3 regions of the Janthinobacterium sp. 1_2014MBL_MicDiv genome follow, and region 3 is predicted to be linked to each of the others. Evidence: predicted binding sites of a transcription regulator. Region 3 holds the regulator's gene; each other region holds the start of a gene.
What was found. The regulator FNR, encoded in region 3, switches genes on or off when oxygen is low (the NO sensors DNR and NnrR bind a similar motif). The targets are predictions, from matches to a motif close to TTGATNNNNATCAA.

Region 1: the regulator FNR is predicted to act here: its motif matches at 3,475-3,488, upstream of YQ44_RS15770 (bacteriohemerythrin).
Region 2: the regulator FNR is predicted to act here: its motif matches at 3,019-3,032, upstream of YQ44_RS20810 (glycine-rich domain-containing protein).

What each region holds. Positions count from the first base shown of each region.
Region 1 is NZ_CP011319.1:3,653,705-3,661,278, forward strand. Features, by position in the region: gene YQ44_RS15765 (PepSY domain-containing protein) at 39-2,576, shown strand; gene YQ44_RS29030 (hypothetical protein) at 2,705-2,890, shown strand; gene YQ44_RS29035 (hypothetical protein) at 3,089-3,244, shown strand; gene YQ44_RS15770 (bacteriohemerythrin) at 3,564-3,962, shown strand; gene YQ44_RS15775 (hypothetical protein) at 3,963-4,832, opposite strand; gene YQ44_RS15780 (TonB-dependent siderophore receptor) at 5,145-7,388, shown strand.
Region 2 is NZ_CP011319.1:4,814,982-4,822,555, forward strand. Features, by position in the region: gene YQ44_RS20800 (glutamine--tRNA ligase/YqeY domain fusion protein) at 1-907, shown strand, start outside; gene YQ44_RS20805 (CHASE domain-containing protein) at 1,117-2,961, shown strand; gene YQ44_RS20810 (glycine-rich domain-containing protein) at 3,152-3,898, shown strand; gene YQ44_RS20815 (hypothetical protein) at 3,986-4,225, opposite strand; gene YQ44_RS20820 (hypothetical protein) at 4,468-4,737, opposite strand; gene YQ44_RS20825 (hypothetical protein) at 4,952-5,212, opposite strand; gene YQ44_RS20830 (SDR family oxidoreductase) at 5,297-6,214, opposite strand; gene YQ44_RS20835 (CDP-6-deoxy-delta-3,4-glucoseen reductase) at 6,227-7,252, shown strand; gene YQ44_RS20840 (MFS transporter) at 7,343-7,574, shown strand, end outside.
Region 3 is NZ_CP011319.1:6,170,413-6,177,986, reverse strand. Features, by position in the region: gene ccoN (cytochrome-c oxidase, cbb3-type subunit I) at 1-1,231, shown strand, start outside; gene ccoO (cytochrome-c oxidase, cbb3-type subunit II) at 1,247-1,861, shown strand; gene YQ44_RS26830 (cbb3-type cytochrome oxidase subunit 3) at 1,863-2,063, shown strand; gene ccoP (cytochrome-c oxidase, cbb3-type subunit III) at 2,056-2,976, shown strand; gene ccoG (cytochrome c oxidase accessory protein CcoG) at 2,980-4,362, shown strand; gene YQ44_RS26815 (FixH family protein) at 4,418-4,942, shown strand; gene fnr (fumarate/nitrate reduction transcriptional regulator Fnr) at 5,068-5,826, opposite strand; gene YQ44_RS26805 (response regulator) at 6,077-7,574, shown strand, end outside.

The DNA.
Region 1 (7,574 bases), 2.5 Mb from region 3:
CATGCCTGACGCCCATGGCTGCACTATCGAAAGCCGCCATGACCTCCTCTTCCTCCCTGCCCCAGCCGCAACTGCGCGCCGCTGCCGACGATGCGCAGGACGCCAGCCAGGCCAGCCAGGCGCCCGCCGCCAGCGCGAAACGGCGCGCATGGCACTGGAGCTGGAAGCAGGTGTGGTTTCAATTGCACTGGTTTATCGGCATCACGGCCGGTACGGTGCTGGTGATCATCGGCTTGAGCGGCGCCACGCTGGCCTTCAAGGATGAATTGCTGGACCTCATGAACCCTGGCGTGCGCCATGTCGCCGTGGAAACGCGCGCGCCGCTGACGCCGGCCCAGCTGGGCCGCCTCGCCGAGACGGAACACGGCCAGCGCGTCGCCTCGATCACCATGTATGCGGAAGCGGGCGCGGCTCCCCGTTTGTTCTTCGCGCCGAAGAACGGCCAGCGGCGCGGCGAGTCCATTTACGTCCATCCGTACACGGGCGCGACGCAGCCGGCGCTGGTGGGCGCGGGCTTTTTCGAGTGGACGGAATCGCTGCACCGCTGGCTGCTGCTGCCGCGCGATCCGGGCCGCCAGGTGGCGGGCGCGCTGGCCCTGTGCCTGCTGGGCCTGGCCTTGTCCGGCCTGTACTTGCGCTGGCCGCGCCGACCGCTGGACTGGCGCACCTGGCTGACCTTCGATCCGGCCCTGAAAGGCCGCTCCTTCCTGTGGAATCTGCATGCCGTGGCCGGCACCTGGTGCCTGGTCGTGTATGTGGCGCTGACCCTGACGGGCATCTACTGGAGCTACGACGTGGTGCGCGACCATGTCGACGCCTGGGCCGGCAAGCCGCCCCGCGTGGCGCAGGCGCCGGCGAAAAAGGGACCGGCCAGGGAGAAAAAAGACATGCCCGCCGTCGACATCGGCCTGGCCTGGAGCACCTTCCAGCAACACGCCGCCGGCTGGACCCTGGCCAGCGTGCGCCTGCCCACGCGCGCCGGCGACGCCGTGCAATTCACGTGGCTGGCCAGCGACGCGCCGCACGAGCGGGCGCGCAGCCGCCTGTCCATTTCCCCGGCCGACGGCACGATCACGAAAAACGAGCCGTACAGCCAGCAGGCGCTGGGTGCGCGCCTCGTCAACATCATTTATCCGCTGCACATGGGCACGTATTTTGGCTTGCCGGGCCGCATCATCGTCACCTTGGCCAGCCTCGGCCTGCCCCTGTTCGCCATCACGGGCTGGATGCTGTACCTGGGCCGCCGCAAGGCCAAGCGGGCCGTGCAGGCGCAGCGCGCCATGCTGGGCGCCGGCGCGCCAGGCAAGGCGAACACGGGCCTGCCCACGCTGGTGGCCTACGCCAGCCAGTCGGGCCAGGCCGAGCGCCTGGCGCTGGAAAGCGCGCGCGCCCTGCAGCAGGCGGGCGTGGCCGTCGACGTGCAATCGCTCGACCAGCTCGATCCCGCGCAATTGCGCCAGTATGAACGGGCCCTGATCGTCGCCAGCACCTTTGGCGAAGGCGAAGCGCCGGACGGCACGCGCCGCTTCGCGCGTCTGCTGCGGCAAACGGCGGGCTCGCCGCTGGCGGGCCTGGAATTCGGCATGCTGGCCCTGGGCGACCGCCATTACAGCGCCTTCTGCGGCTTTGGCCACGCGCTGGACCAGCAGCTGCGCGCGCTGGGCGCCACTGCCCTATTCCCCCTGATCGAAGTGGACAAGCACGACGCGCAAGCGCTGGCCGACTGGTCCAACGCGCTGGCCCGCTGCAGCGGCAGTGCCATCGACGCCATCGGCGTGCAGGAAGCCGCCTCGTATGACGAGTGGCGCCTGGTGCGCCGCGTGCTGCTCAACCCGGGCAGCCTGGGCGGCGAACTGCATGAAATCACGTTGACGGGCCCGGCCGGCGCCAGCTGGGAAGCGGGCGCGCTGGCGGAAATCATTCCTTGCAATGCAGATGGCAGCGATGGCGACGCGCAGGCTGCGCCGCATGCGCCGCGCAGCTACTCGCTGGCCTCGCTGCCGCAGGATGGCGAACTGCAATTGCTGGTGCGCCAGGAACGCCATGCGGGCGCGGCCAACGAGGGCCATGGCCTGGCCTCCGGCTGGCTGACGCGCTTCGCGCCGCTGGATGGCCCCATCCGCCTGCGCCTGCAAGCCAACCCCGCCTTCGCCCCGGCCCTGGCGGATGTGCCCTGCATCTATATCGGCAACGGTTCCGGACTGGCCGGCCTGCGTTCGCACTTGCGCGCGCGCAAGCAGGCGGGGCTGGCCCGCAACTGGCTGCTGTTCGGCGAGCGCCAGCAAGCCGTCGACAGCATCTGCGCCGCCGAGCTGGAAGGCTGGCTGCGGGACGGCCACCTGGCGCGCCTGGACCGCGTCTTTTCGCGCGATGACCAGCGCGAGTACGTGCAAGACCGCCTGCGCGCCAGCACGGATGACTTGCGCGCGTGGCTGGAACAGGGCGCCATCGTCTACGTGTGCGGCAGCCTGCACGGCATGGCGGCAGGAATCGATGCTGTGCTGCAAGAAATTCTGGGCCAGGATGGCGTCGACGCCCTGATGATGGCCGGGCGCTACCGCCGCGACGTGTATTGAGCCAGCACAAGGCGGTGGCCGGACCGCCCGCCAGTGTGGTCCGGCGCACAGTCAGGGCCAGCCATCGGCATACAGTGGGGGCATGGCGGCAGGTGCGCCGCCCCCACTCCCTGTCTGCGAGGTCTCCCATGAAAAACCCCTGGATGAGCATGTACCTGAGCGCCGCCAACCGCATCGCCAACACGGCGCGCGGTCACGCCACGGCGGCCGTCAAGCGCGAAGCGGCGAAAAATACCCGGCAATTGACGCAAGTGTGGTTCGATTCCTTCCTGCCGGCTGCAGGCAAGCCGCGCCGCGGCCGCAAGGCCAAATAGCGCTCAAGCAAGCCACGCCGGCGGGCAGCTTGATGCAGTGCGTCACAGCAATTAGTTGAACTTTCAATCAAGTGAACTAAACTGCAAGCATGGTGATACGTAAGGCGTACGCAGTCAAAATACGTCGCCGGCTACGTAAATGGAGTGACCGGCAGGCGCCGCATCCCCGCGCCGCCGCCGGGACACCGGGAGACGATCATGTTGACGCTCAAAGTGCTGGCCTGCCTTGCCCTGTCGGCCCTGTTGCTGGTCCCCCTCGTGCTCAGGGATGCCATGCAGACGTCGGCAGTGCAACAGCTGCAGGTGCCCAATGTGGATGCACAAGGCATGTTTGCCCACTGGCCCAGGCACTAAAAGGACGTGCGGCTGAGATACGCGCGGCTGAGAAAACACCGCTGGCCGCGTTGCCTTGACTTGCCGTACTAGCGTACTGCCTGCGTCAAGGACGCCTTGCCAGCCGCGTTTTTCAGCGGCGCTCGCTCGTGGCTTGCCTCTTTTTAAAAGCCGTTTTTTTGCGGGTGGGGATGTGCTCCCCCTCTCATTTATTTTCTCCGTCTTTCCCGCATCCCCTCTTCATCACATTTTTGATCCAGATCATGGATTTCCACCTTCGCTGCGTCCACACTGGAACAGTCCGCCTTGCATCGCAACGGACTTAACCGGGAGTATCGGCATGGGAAAATCGCACTGGAAGGATGAGATGGCGCTGGGCGTGCCCGCCATCGACGAGGCGCACGAAGCGCTGTTTGCGGAACTGGCGCGGCTGGCGCACCTGAGCGACCAGCACTTCAGCGTGGCGTTCCGCGAGCTGATCGCGGCCGTCGAGCGCGATTTCCGCGAGGAAGAGGATTTGATGGAGCAGATCGGTTTTCCCTCGCTGGCGAACCACCGCGAACAGCATGCGCGCGTGCTCAGCGGCTTGCACCATGCGTGGGCCGCCGTCGACGAGGGCGACCTGGCACAGGGACGCCATGCGCTGTCGCTATTGCCGCAATGGCTGATCTTTCACCAGGCCACCATGGACCTGGCCCTGGCGGCGGCGCTGGAACTCGTGCAGCGCCAGCCGCAATGACTACAGCAGCAGGACCGTGGCCTGCTCGGGCAAGACGACGCGGTAATGGCCTGGATATTTATCCTCGCCATCGAAGATCTTGCAAAACACGGGCGCGTTGATATCGTTGACGGCCGGCTCGTTCATGGGCAAGGTGGCGATCAGCTGCTCCCCATCCATCAGGTGCAGTGCACCGCCCCGCTCGGCCGCGCAAAAAGCCAGCGACTGCACTTCGCTGGCGAACGGCCGCTTGTACCACGGCGTGATGGCGCGCACGGCGCGCCGCGCGTCCCGCAACACCTGGCCGACGCGCGTCACGTTCCATGCGTCGCGCGCGACGGCAGGCTGGATCACGATGTTCGCCGTCAACTCGCCCCTGCCCTTATTCACCAGGAAACTGCCATCCTGCGCGGCGATATCGTCGTTGAGGGGCACGACGAACACCCCGCCTTCGGCGACCTTGATCGGCAGCGGCGCGCCATTGCCCACCAGGGCCACGCGCACGTCGTCGATGGTCGCGCTCAGCTTGGCGGGAATCAGGCGCAGGGCCATGACCACGCTGCCGCTCGACACTTGCCACACTTTCCTGGCCGTCTGATAACTGTCCCGGTACGCCATGAAGCGCACGCGCGGCGCCTTCGCATCGCTATTGGCCGTGATCGTCACCGTTTGCGAGGGCAAGGCTTCCACGGCCGGGACTGGCGCCGGCACCGCGGCGGGATCGGTCGCCGGCATAGGCGCCGCGACTGCGGCGGGCACAGGCTCGGCCACGGCGGGCGGCACGCTGGCACTGTGCTGCGGCGCGGAAACCGCCGGCGGCGGCGCGAGCTCCTGGGCCTGGCCCAGCGAGACGACACACAACCATCCTGCACAGGCTATCCATGTACGCATGCATTTCTTTCATTAAGGAAAATATTTTGTCAGCGCCTGCATTATCGCAGAAGCCCCGCCAACGCGCCGCTACCGGCCCGCATGCACTCTCTTGGTGCACACGCTTGATTATTTGGCAAATACCACTTATATTGATAATGATTCTTATTCACGAATCGTGACAGGAATCATGCACGTCCTTTCCACCGCCATGCGCGGTGGAACTGCTATCCAAGCCAGATTCCGGGCCAGCGTCATGCCATCCCCCCAGCTACTGCGCACCTCGCCAGACGAGATAGGAACACCCACGACTAAAAATATTCCAGGAAAATGATGCAATCGACTACCACCGTCTTCTCTTCTTCGCGCCAGCCCGCCTTGCGCCCCCTCCCCCACCTGCTACAGATCGCCCTGCTCAGCCTTGCCGCCGGCGTGGCCGTGCCGGCGCTGGCGGCCGACACGGCGCCGGCCGACACCGCCGCGACCATGCCGGCCGTTACCGTGATAGGCCAGTCGACGGCGACGACGGAAGGCACGCAGTCGTACACGGCGGGCGAAACGCGCAGCGCCACGCGCATGGAGCTGTCGCTGCGCGAGACGCCGCAATCGGTCAGCGTCATCACGCGCCAGCTGCTCGATGACCTGGGCGCCGTGCGCCTGGACCAGGCGCTGGCGCAAACGACGGGCATCCAGGTAGGCCAGAACGATACGGAGCGCACGACGTTTTACGCGCGCGGCTTCGGCATCAACAATATCCAGATCGACGGCATGGCGCGCGGCGGCAATGCGCCGCTGCAAGACACGATCCTATACGACCGCATCGAAGTGATACGCGGCGCCACGGGCTTGATGGGCGGCAAGGGCGACCCGTCGGCCACCATCAACATGGTACGCAAGCGGCCGACCAGGGAATTCCAGGCCAGCGCCGGCCTCATCATGGGTCGCTGGGACGACCAGCGCTTCGAGGCCGACCTCTCCACGCCCCTGAATGCGGACGGCAGCGTGCGCGCCCGCACCGCCCTGGCCTGGCAAAAACGCGATTCCTACCTGGACATGTACCACGAACGCAAGACGGTCGGCATGGTCATCGTCGAGGCGGACTTGCGTCCTGGCAGCCTGCTGACGGCGGGCGTCGACTTCCAGGATAACAAGCCCACGGGCGCCACCTGGGGCGCCGTGCCCTACTGGAACGCGGATGGCAGCCTGGCCAACTTGCCGCGCAATACCAGCTTCACGACGCCATGGAGCACCTGGGCCAACAAGCAGCACACGGTCTTCACTTCGTTGGACCAGCGCCTGCCCGGCAACTGGAATATGCACCTCGGTTATGCGCGCACGGAAAGCACGAACCGCACCACCGTCGCCTACGCGGGCGCCGGCCATCCCGACCCGGCCACGGGTGCAGGCATGCGCCTGTGGACGGGCGCCTGGGGCGCCGGCAAGAACACGGGCGACAATTTCGACGTCTACGCCAGCGGCCCCTTCACCTTGCTGGGGCGCAAGCACACGGCCATCGTCGGCTGGAACGGCGGCAACCAGCGCGCACGCTCGCTGGGCGGCGAGGCGGAAATCAATTACCCGGACTTCATCCCCGATTACCGCAGCTGGACGGGCAACATTCCCCGTCCCGTGTTCCACCCGGACGGCTCGCACACGGAAACGGTGACGCGCCTGGCGGGCGGCTACGTGGCCACGCGCCTGAGCCTGGCCGACCCGCTGCACGTGATCATCGGCGCGCGCAGCAGCACCTACCGCACGGACACGCGCAGCTACAACACGCAAGGCGTATACACGGGCAGCGGCGACTTCGCGGAAACGCGCAATGAAGTCACGCCGTATGTGGGCGCCGTGTTCGACATCAGCAAGCAATATTCGGCGTATGCCAGCTTCACGCAACTGTTCAATCCGCAGACGAGCAAGGACCGCAACGACAAGTTCTTGCCGCCGGAAACGGGCGACAACGCCGAACTGGGCATCAAGGGCGAATTCTATGACGGCAAGCTGAACGCCTCGGCCGCCCTGTTCCACACGAAGAAAAAGAACCTCGCCGAACTCGACCGCTCGGTGCCGCCCGGCTTCCTGCTGCCCGACGGCAGCCAAGCCATGGTGGCCAATGGCGCGGGCGTGACGGCCAAGGGCGTGGAATTCGACGTCGCGGGCCAGATCACGCCGGCCTGGGAAGCGAACGGCGGCTACACCTACCTGCACGCGGCCGAAGCCGATGGCCGCCGCGCCGCCACCACGCAGCCGCGCCACCTGCTGCGCCTGGCCACCAGTTACCGTTTCGACGGCCGGCTGGCAGGCTTGAAAGTGGGCGGCAGCATGACGGCGCAAAGCGCCACCTACAGCGAATCGTGGTACGGCCGTCCGCCATCGGGCGACATCACGAATATCCCGCAGGCCGGCTACGCGCTGTACAACGCCATGGCCAGCTATGCGCTCGGCAAGCACGCCAGCGTGCAGCTGAACGTCAACAACCTGCTGGATAAAAAATACTACCGCAACGTGGGCTTCTTCGACGGCGTGTTCTGGGGCGAGCCGCGCAATATCAGCCTGTCCGTGCGCAGCACGTTCTAAACAGGCGGATCGCCGGCGCCGGCACGGCGGACGGAACAATGTCCGCCGTGCCGGCATGGCAGTGGTCCACTGCCATACAAAGGCGCATTGATGGACATGGCATTGAAATAGCCAACAATCATCGATGAATGCGTCCTTGTTTTAATGTTTTTTTGATATTATCAAAAATTTAAAACAGGGATCTCC
Region 2 (7,574 bases), 1.4 Mb from region 3:
CCTGAACCTGACCTACATCGTCACCAGCAAGCGCAAGCTGCGCCAGCTGGTGGAAGAAAAAATCGTTGACGGCTGGGACGACCCGCGCATGCCGACCCTGGTGGGCATGCGCCGCCGCGGCTACACGCCGGAAGCGATCCAGCTGATGTGCGAACGCACGGGCGTGACGAAATCGGACGGCTGGATCGACTACAGCGTGCTCGAAGGCTGTTTGCGCGAAGACCTGGACCCGAAGGCGCCGCGCACGGTGGCCGTGCTGCGTCCGCTGAAACTGATCATCGACAATTTCCCTGAAAACGAGAGCGTGGAATGCACGGCACCCGTGCACCCGCACTTCCCCGAGCGCGGCCTGCGCACCTTCCCCATCTCGCGCGAGCTGTGGATCGAGGAAGACGATTTCATGGAAGTGCCGAACAAGGGCTATTTCCGCCTGTATCCGCCGATCGACGACAAGCCGGGCAGCAAGGTGCGTTTGCGCTATGGCTATGTGATCGAGTGCACGGGCTTTGACAAGGATGCCGACGGCAAGGTCATCGCCGTGCATTGCACCTACTTCCCGGACAGCAAGTCGGGCACGGAAGGCAGCGCCAACTACAAGGTCAAGGGCAATATGCACTGGGTCAGCGCGCCGACGGCGATTGCCGCCGAAGTGCGCCTGTACGACCGCCTGTTTACCGACCCGCAGCCGGACGCGGGCGGCAAGGACTTCAAGCTGGCCTTGAATCCGCTGGCCAAGGAAGTGGTGCAAGCGTGGCTGGAACCGGGCGCGGAACTGGCCCAGCCGGAACAGCGCTTCCAGTTCGAGCGCCACGGCTACTTCGCGGCCGACCGGATCGACAGCCAGCCGGGCAAGCCCGTCTTCAACCGCATCGTCACCCTGAAGGACAGCTGGCAGCCTGCCAAGTAAAGCGCCAGACGACCCACGAAAAAACCGCTGCGGCGGTTTTTTTTCGTTTCAAGCCGATGCTTTACAAGAGAAACATTGCCAGTTGACTACATTAACAATAGTTTTGTATATTGTGCACCTATTGAGCAATTTACAATTGTGCTTGTGCAAGCCAGCAAGGCCACCGCCCCTCAGGCGGCACCCGATTCCACCTCCTGATGCGGATTGCGATGTCCTCTACTGCCGGCGAGCAACAGTTATCCCCTGAAAAAAAACCGCTGTGGCTGCTCGGTTTCATGCTGTCGCTGATGGTAGGCATGCTGTTCTACATGGCCGCCTCGCTGTCGATCGAGAACGATGCCAGCGAACTGTTCAACAATCTGGCGCGCAACGCTAGGCAAAACATCGAATCGCGCGTCAAATCGTATGCCGACCTGCTGCGCGGCGCGGCCAGCCTGTTCCGCGCCAACGAACATGTGAGCCGCGAGCAATTCCACCGCTACGTGGCGAATATGGACTTGAAGCAAAATTTTCCCGGCGTGATGAATCTCAATTACGCCCAGGAAGTGAGCGCGGCGCAATATCCCGCGTTCGAGGCGGCCATGCGGCGCGATTATCCGGCCGGGCGCGATGGCTACCCCGCCTTCGCCATCCACCCGCCCGGGCCGCGCGAACACTATTCCGTGCTCGTGTACATCGAGCCGATCGCCAGCGCCACGGATAAATATGGCTACGACATCTCTGCGCGCCCCCTGATCGCCGAGGCGCTGGCGCAATCGCGCGACTCCAGTCACATCAGCAATTCCGGCATGCCCGTGCCGATGCAGAGCCGGCCGCAGCTGACGGGCATGGCCATGCGCCTGCCCGTGTACCGCATCGGCATGCCGACCGACACCGTGGAACAGCGGCGCGCGGCCCACCAGGGCTCGGTCGGCATCGGCTACGATCTGGTGACGATGGTGCGCAACACGCTGACCGACATGCCGGTACGCAATGTCCGCCTGACCCTGTTCGATATCGGCCCGCAAGCGCGCACCCCGCTGGACTTGCCGCACGACATGCGCCCCATTTTTGACAGCGCGGCGGGCCTGCACGCGCCCTGGTGGCAGCCTGGCAGCTCGGGCAAGTTTCTGAGCAGCACGATGCTGATCGAGCACAATGGCCGCGTCTGGCAAGCGCTGTTCAGCGTGCGCAAGAACGACTTGTATACACGCTTCGACGCCTTCCTGCCGTGGCTGGCCCTGCTGATCGGCTTTACCAGCGCCATGCTGCTGTACACCTTGTTCCACACGCTGGCCTCGTCGCGCCGGCGCGCCATCCAGATGGCGAACGGCATGACGGAAGAATTGCGGGCCAGCCAGATCCGCTTGCAGCTGTCGCACCAGAAACTGCGCCGCCTGGCGGCCCATGCCGACCAGATCAAGGAAGAGGAGCGCAAGCGCATCGCGCGCGAAATTCACGATGACCTGGGCCAGAACCTGCTGGTGCTGCGCATCGACGCCGACATGCTGGCCTCGCGCACGCAGCGGCGCCACCCGCGCCTGAACGCCCGCGCCCGCTCCACCCTGGATCAGATCGACGTCACCATCAAGAGCGTGCGCCAGATCATCAACGACTTGCGCCCTACCGTACTCGACCTGGGCGTGAATGCGGCCGTCGAATGGCAGGTGGCGCAGTTCCGCCTGCGCACGGGCATCGCCTGCGAAGTAAGCGAGAGCCATGACGACATTTGCTTGAGCGACCAGTGCGCGACGGCACTGTTCCGCATCCTGCAAGAATCGCTGAGCAACATTTCCCAGCACGCCAATGCCAGCCGCGTGCAAGTCAAGCTGGAGAAGTGCCGCGACACGGTATCGATGAGCATCAGCGACAACGGCGTGGGGGCGGCCATCGACGGACGCAACAAGCTGGGCTCGTTTGGCCTGGTCGGCATCGAGGAACGCATCAAGCTGCTGGGCGGCACCTTCTATATCGAGAGCAGTCCCGGCGCCGGCATGAGCGTGCATGTCAGCGTGCCGCTGAGCGCCGATGCCACCCGCTTCCCCTACCAGGAAGAAAGCCGGGCCAACGCCTGAGGGATGCGGCGCACTTCAAGCAAGCTCAGCTTGCATATTTTGTAATTAGATGCAATATTGACGTAGAACAACTCACAGCGCCTGCCCGCCATGGGCCAGGCATTCCTCTGCCACTAGCCAGGAGTTCACACCGCCAGCCTCTCCGTTTCTTCGCCGTACTTTCCCCAACACTGTTTATCAAAGGACATTCATGGATACGAACGACAGTTTCAAGGCAATTGCCGATTTGAATTTGGACGCGATCAAGGTCAAGCTGATGCACCGGGAATCCGGCGAGGGATGGAGCCTAGACAAGGCCAATGCGGTGGAGTTCGAGTATCGCCGCTTCCTCATCCTCATGAAGCAGTTCCCGCAGGAAGAAACGGCGCCGCTGATGGATGTCGACACCTTCTGGCACTATCATATTCTCGACACGCTGAAATATGCGGCCGATTGCCAGCAAGTCTTTGGCTACTTCCTGCACCATTTCCCCTACATCGGCCTGCGCGGCGAAGACGACGAAGCGGCGCACCACCGCGTGGGCGAGCGCATGAAACAGTTGTACGAGCAGACATTCGGCGAAGATTACATCCGTGCAGAGACGGCATATTCGGGACGCGCCGTGCAGGCGGCGTTTTCCAGTGCGGCAGTACAGGCGACGGCATTTTCCAGCGCGGCGGTACAGGCGACCGCATACTCGGGCCGGGCCGTGCAAACGGCATTTTCCAGCGCAGCCGTGCAGGCGACGGCATATTCGGGACGGGCCGTGCAAACGGCGTTTTCCAGTGCAGCGGTGCAAGCGACGGCGTATTCGGGCCGCGCTACCGGTGCCGCGCAAACCGCTTTTTCCAGCGCGCCCGGCAAACTGGCCGCAGCGCTGGTCGAGTCATCCCCGACTGGCCTGGAAACAGGGCGCTTCTATACAGATCGTCCGACTCTGAGCCCGGACACGCAATAGAAAACCGGAAGACAGGTATGGCTGCCGCACGCGGCAAGCTTGACTAACGCAGACGGCACCTCTCAGTTTGCCGTCTGTCAGGCGCTCTTAGGCAGCCATCAACTCGCGCAGCTCACGAATGCTGAAATCGCTGATTTCATGCATGCGGATGAGGATCGTGGCGCCGATCGGCAAGGTGTTGTGACGAATCTTGCTGATAACGGGTGGCGCCACTTCCAGTGCTCGCGACAGGGCGGCATCATTTTTCAGCTGCAGCTTGTCGATGATCGCATCGAGGACGCGATTCGGGTTGTAGGTAGGCAAAGAGGTAATTTGTTTGAGAGACATAATCGAAAATCCGTACTTGTTGTATTAATGCAAAAAGAAACCGAATGTCGCTTTTGCAATAATTCAGGGTAAACACACTAAAAAGCGCCATCACTTATGCGGTTTTTATTCCGCAAACAATATAATACACGCTATTGTTGATTTTTGCGTAACTTAAAGCAAAATTGTGATAATTGAAGAGAATTGACGCACTTGGAATGTGCTAGAGGATAACTCAAAATGGAAAAATTTGCTGCAAGTCATCAATTTTTACGATGAGCAACACCGCTATGCATGAACCAGGCTATGGCCATGAGGGTGCTCAGGCGGGCCATGTCGGCCGATAAATGCCAGCCGCGCGCGGCCACGCCGGCCGGCGTCATGCCCAGGCCGGCGCCCGTCCTGGCATCCACGCGGCACCAGGCCAGTTGCCGGCGGATTTCATCGGGTGGCGGAGGCGGCTGCCGCGCGTGTTCGCGGCGGCGCATGTAGGCACGCACTTGCTCCTTGCTGGGATGACTCATCTGATGCATCAGCTGCTCCCGTCGCGCCGGCGCGTGACCGGCCAGCGCGATGAATTGCGGTAAGAACCATGCCGACACGGCACATGTGACGACATCGCCCACCATATCGCCACGCCGCCCTGACACGTTTGCGCTGCATCAAAGTCCGGGCCCCGGTGTTGCGCCGGGGCGCCGCGGCTTCATGCCAGCGGCGGCCTGAGGAGCGGTCGCCGCTGGCCTGCCGTCATTTCTTTTGCTGGCGTACCCGCTGCTGCTGCTTTTCCTGCGTTTGCTGGCGGTTCTGCTTGCGCTCGAACAGGGTCACCGCATCTTTCTTTGCCTGCTCCACGGTGCGCATTTCCTCATGTGCATCGTGCGGCACGAAAAATTCGGCATCCTGCGCTGCCACGACCAGCTTGATGGCGGCCTCGTCATCGAGGTCATACAGTTCCGTCAGGACGGTGGTGACCTCGTCCAGGTATTCTTCGTAAGTGAGGGTGGTCATGCTGTATTCCTTTAGTAGATGGCGCGCGTCAGGCCCGGCGCGCGGCGCGCCGGCCAGTGCAAAATGCGAAAATAACCGGCCATTTTAACTGATGCCGGCCTTGCCGTCCGACATCGATTGCAAGGCATCGGCCACGCGCGGGTAGCGCAGGCGCACGCCCAGCTCGCGCTTCATGCGGCGATTGTCCATGCGGCGCGACTCGGACATGAACGACAGCAACATCGGCGTGACCGCTTGCTGCAGCGCCGCCCGGGGCAGGCGCGGCGGGCGCGGCAGGCCGAAGGTATCGGCCACGGCATCGAAATATTCCGCCATTTTCAGTTCGCTGTCATCGCTGGCGTGATACATGCGCCCCGGCCTGCCCCGCCACAGGGCCCGCTCGATGATGCGCGCCAGGTCGTCGGCGTGGATATGGTTGGTGTACACGTCATCGGCCTCGGCCAGCGCCGGCGTGCCTTCGCGCAAGCGTTTCAGGGGCAAGCGGTCGTCCGCATAAATGCCGGGCACGCGCAGGATGGCGACGCTGGCGCCGCGGCGCGCGCCCCAGGCCCGCAAGACCTGCTCCGCGTCGACGCGCCGCTTCGCGCGCGCATTGGCCGGCGCCACGGGCCGCGTTTCCGCCACCGTGGCGCCGCCGCAGTCGCCATACACGCCGCTGGTGCTCACATACACCATCCGCGCATGCTCGGGTAAAATGGCGGCCAGATTCCGCGTGCGCCGGTCCAGCAAGCCGGACGACAGGGGCGGCGCCAGGTGCACCACCATGGATGCCAGCCCCGCCAGCCGTTGCAGGCTGGCGCGGTCGTCGAGGTTGGCCACGATGGGCACGGCGCCGGCCGCGCGCAGCTGCGCGCAGCGCCCCGGCTGGCTGGTGACGGCAAAGACGCGAAAGCGCGCGCGCAGCAAGGGCAACAGCCGCATGCCGACGTCGCCACAGCCCAGTATCAGCAGGCGCGGCAGCCCCACCGGCTTGCGCAAAGAATGCATTAACATATTTTTCATCTCAAGGATTGTATGACTTTTCAAGTTACTGTTCAGCCCAGCGGCCACCAATTCAGCTGCGAGGCGGACGAAACCGTGCTGGCGGCAGCGATCCGCGCCGGCGTGGGCTTGCCCTATGGCTGTAAAAACGGCGCCTGCGGCTCCTGCAAGGGCAAGGTTGTCGCCGGCAGCGTACAGCACAAGGCGCACCAGCAGCGCGCCCTGACGCCGGAAGAAGAAGCGGCCGGCTTTTCCCTGTTCTGCTGCGCCACCACGCAAGCCGACCTCGTCATCGAGGCGCGCGAAGTGGCCGGCAGCAGCGACTATCCGATCAAGAAGATGCCGTCGCGCGTGACGACGATCGAGAAAGTGGCGCCCGACGTCGTCGTGCTGACCCTGCAGCTGCCGGCCAGCGAGCGCCTGCAGTACCGCGCCGGACAGTATATCGAATTCATGCTGCGCGACGGCAAGCGCCGCTCGTACAGCATGGCCAGCGCACCGAGCGACGGCGGCCCCGTGACCCTGCACATCCGCCACATCCCGGGCGGCCTGTTCACCGACCAGGTGTTTACCACGCTGAAGGAGCGCGACATCCTGCGCTTCGAAGGGCCGATGGGCACCTTCTTCCTGCGCGACGATTCCGACAAGCCCGTCGTGCTGCTGGCCTCGGGCACGGGCTTCGCCCCGCTGAAAGCCATCGTCGAGCACATGATCCATGCACAGTCGACGCGCCCGATCACCCTGTACTGGGGCGGCCGCCGTCCGCACGACCTGTACATGGATGCGCTGTGCCGCCAGTGGGCCGCCGACTTGCCGCAGTTTACGTATGTACCCGTCGTCTCGGAAGCCTTGCCGGAAGACGCGTGGAGCGGCCGCACGGGCTTCGTGCACCAGGCCGTCATCGCCGACTTGCACGACCTGTCCGGCCACCAGGTATATGCGTGCGGCGCACCGGTGATGGTCGATTCGGCCAAGCGCGATTTCGTGCAGCAATGCGGCCTGCCCGACGACGAGTTCTACGCAGACGCCTTCACCACCGAAGCCGACCTGGCCAAGTAGGCAGCCACCTTCCAGACAGCGGGGCGCTGCTGGTGCGGCGCCCCGCCGCCGCCACGCCGCCCTGCCACCCCGCTGTTCCCTGGAAATATCATGTCTCTCGCCTCCGCCGGCAACGGCTTCAGTATCTTGCGCCACCGCAACTTTGCCTGCTACCTGTCGGCCCGCGTGCTGGGCACGGTGGCCGTGCAGATGCAAAGCGTGGCCATCGGCTGGCAGGTGTATCAGATCACGGGCAGCCTGTTCGACCTGGGCCTGATCGGCCTGGCGCAGTTCGCGCCCTTCCTCGTGCTGATCTTGCCCGCCGGCCACGTCGCCGACCGCT
Region 3 (7,574 bases):
CGGCATCTGCGGCCTGTTCGCCACCTCGTACTACGTCGTGCAACGCACGTGCCAGGTGCGCCTGTTTTCCGACAAGCTGGCCGCCTTCACGTTCTGGGGCTGGCAAGCCGTGATCCTGGCCGCCGTCGTCACCCTGCCGATGGGCCTGACCCGCGGCAAGGAATACGCCGAACTCGAGTGGCCTATCGCCCTGCTCATCGCCGTCGTCTGGATCGCGTATGCGATCGTGTTCTTCGGCACCTTGATCAAGCGCAAGGTCAAGCATATCTACGTGGCCAACTGGTTCTTCGGCGCCTACATCCTGGCCGTGACGATTTTGCACGTGGTCAATGGCGCCGTCATGCCGGCATCGGCCGGCAAGTCGTACTCCGCCTACAGCGGCGTGCAGGACGCCATGATCCAGTGGTGGTACGGCCATAACGCCGTGGGCTTCATCCTCACGGCCGGCTACCTGGGCATGGTCTACTACTTCATCCCGAAACAGGCCGAGCGCCCCGTGTACTCGTACCGCTTGTCCATCGTCCACTTCTGGGCGCTGATCTTCACCTACATGTGGGCCGGCCCGCATCACCTGCACTACACGGCCTTGCCTGACTGGACGCAATCGATCGGCATGGTCTTCTCGCTGGTGCTGCTGGCGCCAAGCTGGGGCGGCATGATCAACGGCATCATGACCCTGTCGGGCGCCTGGCACAAGCTGCGCACCGATCCGATCCTGAAGTTCATGATCGTCTCGCTGTCGTTCTACGGCATCGCCACTTTCGAAGGTCCGATGATGTCGATCAAGACCATCAACTCGCTGTCCCATTACACGGACTGGACTGTTGCTCACGTGCATGCGGGCGCCCTGGGCTGGGTCGGCTTCATCACCATGGGTTCCATCTACTACCTGCTGCCGCGCCTGGCGGGCCGCACGCAGATGCACAGCACGCGCCTGGTCGACGTGCACTTCTGGGTGGCCACCATCGGCATCGTGCTGTACATCGCCGCAATGTGGATCGCCGGCGTGATGCAGGGCCTGATGTGGCGCGCGGTCAATCCTGACGGCACCCTGACCTACACCTTTGTCGAGAGCGTGAAAGCCACGTATCCGTACTACGTGGTGCGCGTGGCCGGCGGCCTGCTGTACCTGTCGGGCATGTGCATCATGGGCTACAACACCTGGATGACCTTGCGCGGCAGCAAACTCCCCGTCGCCCGCATTCCGGAACTGAACGCGGCGCACGCCTGATAGGAGCAAAAGCAAATGAAATTTTCACACGCATGGATTGAAAGAAACCCCTGGCTGCTGATCGCCCTGGTCACGGTGGTGATCAGCATCGGCGGCGCCGTCGAAATCGTTCCCCTGTTCTTCCAGAAGAGCACGACGGAGCCCATCGCCGGCCTGAAGCCGTACTCGCCGCTGCGCCTGGCGGGGCGCGACATTTACGTGCGCGAAGGCTGCTACAACTGCCACTCGCAGATGGTGCGCCCGCTGCGCGCGGAAACGGAACGCTATGGCCACTATTCGGTCGCCGGCGAGTTCGTCTACGACCGTCCGTTCCAGTGGGGTTCGAAGCGCACGGGGCCCGACCTGGCCCGCGTGGGCGCGCGCTACAGCGACGAATGGCACCGCACGCACTTGAACAACCCGCGCGACGTGGTGCCCGAGTCGAACATGCCGTCCTACCCCTGGCTGGCGAAGACCAAGCTGGTGCCGGACGAGATCATGCCGAAGATGCGCGCGCTGCGCCGCCTGGGCGATCCGTACAGCGACGCGGAAATCGCCGCCGCGCCGGCCCAGCTGCAGGACAAGACGGAAGAAGACGCCCTGGTCGCCTATCTGCAAGGCCTCGGTACATTAATCAAAACAAGGAATTAGCATGGCAATCGAAAACCTGTTTGACAGCGCCAGCAGCGTCATGACGGTGGTTTCCTTTACGACGTTCGTGGGCATCCTGTGGTGGACGTTCAGCCGCAGCAATAGCGACTTCGACGCGGCGGCACGTTTGCCGTTCGCCGACGACGCGCTCGACCATCCGGCCCCGGCCGCGCAAGCACAGGAGGAGCGCAACCATGGCTGACTTTACGAATGGCTTCTGGAACATCTACATCATCGTGCTGTCCCTGCTGGGCATCATCGGCTGCGGCGTGCTGCTGTACTCGCAGTCGAAAGTGAAAGTGGCCGCCGGCGCCCCCGCCGACGGCACCACGGGCCACGTCTGGGACGAGGACTTGAAGGAACTCAACACGCCGATGCCGCGCTGGTGGATGTGGCTGTTCTACATCACCATCGTCTTCGCGCTGGCCTACCTGTTCCTGTATCCGGGCCTGGGCAACTATGCCGGCAGCCTGGGCTGGAAATCGACGGGCCAGTACGAGGAAGAGCTGAAAAAGGCGGAAGCCGATTACGGCCCCCTGTTCAACAAGTACCTGAGCCAGGACTTGAAGACGGTGGCCGCCGATCCGCAGGCGCAAGCCATCGGCCAGCGCCTGTTCCTCACCTACTGCGCGCAATGCCACGGTTCGGATGCGCGCGGCAACAAGGGCTTCCCCAACCTGACCGACAAGGACTGGCTGTATGGCGGCGAACCTGACGTCATCAAGACCACCATCATGCACGGCCGCAGCGGCCAGATGCCGCCGATGGGCGCCGCCCTCGGTTCCGAGAAGGATGTCGAGAACGTGGCCCATTACGTGCTGAGCCTGTCCGGTTCCACGTCGGACCCCGTCAAGTCCGTGCTGGGCAAGGCCAAGTTCGGCGCCTGCATGGCCTGTCACGGCGCCGATGCGAAGGGCAACCAGATGCTGGGCGCGCCCAACCTGACGGACAAGACCTGGCTGTACGGCGGCAGCGCCGATACCATCATGGAAACCGTGCGCAAGGGCCGCAGCAACACCATGCCGGCCTTCAGCGACTTCCTCGGCGAATCGAAGGTGCACGTGCTGTCGGCGTATGTCTGGAGCCTGTCGAATCCGCAGGCGCCCGCGAAGTAAACAATGGAACCTCAAGTCATCAAGATGTATGCGGCCCGCGAGCAAATCTACCCTCGCGAGGCCAAAGGACGCTACGCTACCTGGCGATGGGTATGCGTTTGGCTTACCCAGCTCGCGTTCTACGGCTTGCCGTGGCTGACGTGGAATGGCAGGCAAGCCCTGCTGTTCGACCTGACCACGCGCAAGTTCTACATTTTCGGCGTCGTGCTGTGGCCCCAGGATTTCATCTACCTGGCGGCCCTGCTGATCATCTGTGCGTATCTGCTGTTCCTCGTCACGGCCATCGCCGGACGGGTATGGTGCGGGTTTTCGTGCCCGCAAACGGTGTACACGGAAATCTTCCTGTGGGTCGAACGCAAGATCGAGGGCACGCGCAGCGCGCGCATGGCCCTCGACAAGCAGGGCCCGTCGCTGCGCAAGACGGCCAAGAAGACGGCCAAGCACCTGGTGTGGGGCGCCATCGCCCTGTGGACGGGCTTTACCTTCGTCGGCTACTTCACGCCGATCAAGGAACTCGCCCATTCCGTGCAAACGCTGAACTTCGGCCCGTGGGAATGGTTCTGGGTGCTGTTCTACAGCCTGGCCACCTATGGCAACGCGGGCTGGCTGCGCGAGCAGGTGTGCAAATACATGTGCCCCTACGCGCGCTTCCAGAGCGCCATGTTCGACCAGGACACCCTGATCATCACCTATGACGCCAAGCGGGGCGAACCGCGCGGTGCGTTGAGCAAGAAGGCCGGCAACAACGACAAGCTGGGCGACTGCATCGACTGTACCCTGTGCGTGCAGGTGTGTCCGACCGGCATCGATATCCGCAACGGCCTGCAGTATGAATGCATCGGCTGCGCCGCCTGCGTCGATGCCTGCAACAGCGTGATGGACAAGGTCGACCGGCCACGCGGACTGGTACGCTACAGTACCGACCATGCGATGGAAAACAACTTCGACTCGAAGCAGATCCGCCAGCGCGCCATGCGCCCGCGCGTGCTGATCTACACCTCCATCCTGGCCCTGATCATCATCGCCGTGTGTACCTCGCTGGCCCTGCGCACGCCGCTGAAGATGGACGTCATCCGCGACCGCGGCTCGATGGGGCGCGAAGTGGAAGATGGCATGATCGAGAACGTCTACCGCCTGCAGATCATGAACACTTCGGAGCAAAGCCAGAGCTTCAGGATCAGCGTTGCCGGCTTGCCGGGCCTGACCTTGCTGACGCGCGATGAAGTGACCTTGCAGGCAACGGAAACGCTGGGCTGGCCGATCCGCCTGCGCGTGCCGCACGGCGTGGGAGAGAAGGGCTCGAACAAGATCACGATCGAGCTGCAGTCGCTGGACGACCCGTCGCTGCACGTGCGCGAAAGCGCCGTGTTCATCGTGCCACGTTAAGCAGGAAAGGCGGCAGGAATCCCCGTGTTCTTGCCGCCGTCACAAGGAGAAAACAATGTCCGACAGTCTGAAACTGCAAGCCCCCGCCGCGCCCTGGTACAAGCACCGCTGGCCATGGCTGCTGATGATCGGTCCCGGGCTGTCCGTCGTCGTCGGCAGCTTCATGGGCTATATCGCGTTTACGCAACCCGACGCGCTGGTGGTGGGCGACTATTACAAGCAGGGCAAGGCCATCAACCAGGACTTGCGGCGCGATACGGCCGCCAGCAACCTGGCCATGTCGACCAGCCTGGCGTACGACGTGGCGCAAGCACGCCTGACGGGTTCCGTGCACAGCTTCGGCAAGGCTTACCAGGCGCCGCTGCAGCTGCACCTGGCGCACGCGACCTTGCCGGAAAAGGATATCAAGCTGCTGGTGCAGCCCGACGCCATGGGCAACTTCTCGGTGGCGCTGCCGATGCTCGAGCGCAGCCGCTGGCAGGTGCTGGTGGAAAACAATACGCGCGAGTGGCGCCTGTCGGGCATCTGGACCTGGCCCGCGCAGCGCAGCATCGCGCTGCATGCGGACGAGGAACTGTAAGGCACTGCGCCGGGGAAAACCGTGGCGGGCGCCAGTGATGGGCGGCCGAGCAGCGCAGCTGTGCCGGTGTACAGCGCGCAGCGCAAGCCACAAAGCGCGACGCGCAGCAGGTTTTGACAGTGCCGTTATTTGCAGGTGTCGGTGCCGGCCGTAATGGCTTTTAATTTTGCCGGCTGCAGGATCTCGATCTCGCGGTTCGACACGCGCAGCCAGCCTTCCTTCTTGAACTTCGACAGCAAGCGGCTGACGCTCTCGATGGTCAGGCCCAGGTAGTTGCCGATTTCCTCGCGCGACATGCGCAACTGGAAGTTGCTGCCCGAATAGCCGCGCGCCTCGTAGCGCGACGCCAGGTTGACGATGAAGGCGGCAAAACGCTGCGTCGCCTGCATATTGCCCAGCAACAGCATCACGCTTTGCTCGCGCGTGATTTCCTGGCTCATCATGCGGTGGAAATGGCGCAGCAGGGTGGGCATATTGCCCAGCAATTGTTCCAGGCTGGAAAACGGGATTTCACACACTTCGCTGTCTTCCAGCGCCACGGCATTGCAGTGGTGGCGGTCGGCGCTGATGGCGTCCATGCCCAGCAGTTCGCCAGCCATCTGGAAGCCCGTCACCTGCTCTTCGCCGCCCGGATTGATCTGGTAAGTCTTGAAGTGGCCCAGGCGGATCGCGTACAGGTTCTGGAACGAGTCGCCGATGCGGAACAGCGAGGCGCCGCGCGCGACCTTGCGGCGACGGCCGATAATCTGGTCCAGCCTGTCCATGTCGCCCACGTCGAGGCCCATCGGCAGGCACAATTGATGCATGCTGCACGTCGAGCAGCGCGCACGCAACGCTTCCACGTTCACGGCGGGCAAGGCTGGAGAGAGTAGCGCTTCTGTCATGTCATTACCTTTTTGAAAATGCAATAACAAGTTTACTGCATAGCGCGCTTGCCTGTGCCATTTTCCCCGTCATTCACGCTAATTTCGCTGAATAAACGACGTCCTGCATTTAATTTTATGGCAACATCGTCAATTGCTGCTTTGACGGCGGGAATTTACGCGGCCGGCGCTTGCCAAGTTGCTGTATTGATAGGAAAATTCCTGACAGCATTATCTGCCGCCTGTCCCTTCGGGGACTGAAAAGGAAATCATGAAGCCTCTCGGCATTAAAGCAAAAGTCGCGCTGGCCACCAGCCTGACCTCGATCGCCATGATCGCCCTGGTCACCATGATCCAGGTCAAGCACATGCGCGACGATTTCACGCAAGTGCTGCTGGTCCAGCAAACGGCCCTGATCGAGCGCACGGCCGAAGAGCTCGACGACAAGTTGGCGATGCTGCTCGACATCATCACCCAGACGGCGCGCCACCAGCCGCCCGCCCTCATGGCCGACGCCGGCGCATTGCGCGAGTACTACACGCAGCGCGCCATGCTGGCCCTGTTCGACGACGTGCTGGTGCTCGACACGCAGGGCAAGGTGGTGGCCAACGTGCCCGAGGTGCCGGGACGCAACGGCACCGACGTGACGGACCGCGATTACTTCCATACCGTCATGCGCACGAAACAGGCGATGATCACGCAACCGATGCTGGGCAAGACCAGCCACTTGCCCATCGTGCAGATGGTCGCGCCCGTGCTGGACAAGAACGGCGCCGTGGCCGGCATCGTGATCGGCGTGCTGCGCCTGTACAAGGACAATATGCTGGGCCACCTGCGCACGGCCAAGGTGGGCAAGAGCGGCTATTACTTCATCCTCACGCGCGAAGCCGTGCCGCGCTACGTGCTGTACCCCGATACCAGCCGCCTGCTGCAGCCGCGCGCGCCGAACGCCAACCAGACCACCACGCAGCTGCTGAAAGAAGACGGCGAAGGCAGCATGGTCAGCACCAACAGCCGCGGCATCACGGCCGTCAACAGCTTCAAGCGATTGAAATCCGTGAACTGGCTGCTGGCCGCCTCGTTGCCCGTGGCCGACGCGTTCGAGCCGTTCAACGGCGTACTGTCACGGCTGGTACTCTGGAGCATCTGCGCCTCGCTGCTGGCCGCGGCCGTGCTGGGCTGGGTCACCGTGCGCCTGCTGTCGCCGCTGGTGCGCCTGCGCGACACCCTGCTGTCGCTGCGCGCCTCGGGCAACCGCTTCACCCCCGTGCCGGTGCAGCAGCGCGACGAGATCGGCGAGCTGACGGAAGCGTTCAACGGCCTGATGGGCGAGCGCGACCGGCTGCAGCACGAGCTCGAGGCGCGCGCGGCGGAGCTGGAGCAGGAGCGCGACCGGGCCGAGGCGGCCAACCGCGCGAAGAGCGATTTCGTGGCCAACATGAGCCATGAAATCCGCACACCGCTCAATGCCGTGCTGGGCATGGTGTATTTGCTCGGCAATACCAAGCTCAACACCGAGCAGCGCAAGTACCTGACCATGGTACGCGTGGCGGGCCAGTCGTTATTGGGCATCCTCAACGATGTGCTCGATTTTTCCAAGATCGAGGCGCGCCGCATGGATCTGTCTCCCGTCGAGTTCGACCTCGATGAAGTCATGAATACCCTCGCCACGACGATGACCATGAATGCCGGCGAGAAAGAACTCGAGCTGGCCATCGCCGTCGAACCCGACGTGCCGCGCCGCCTCGTCGGCGACGCCCAGCGGCTGC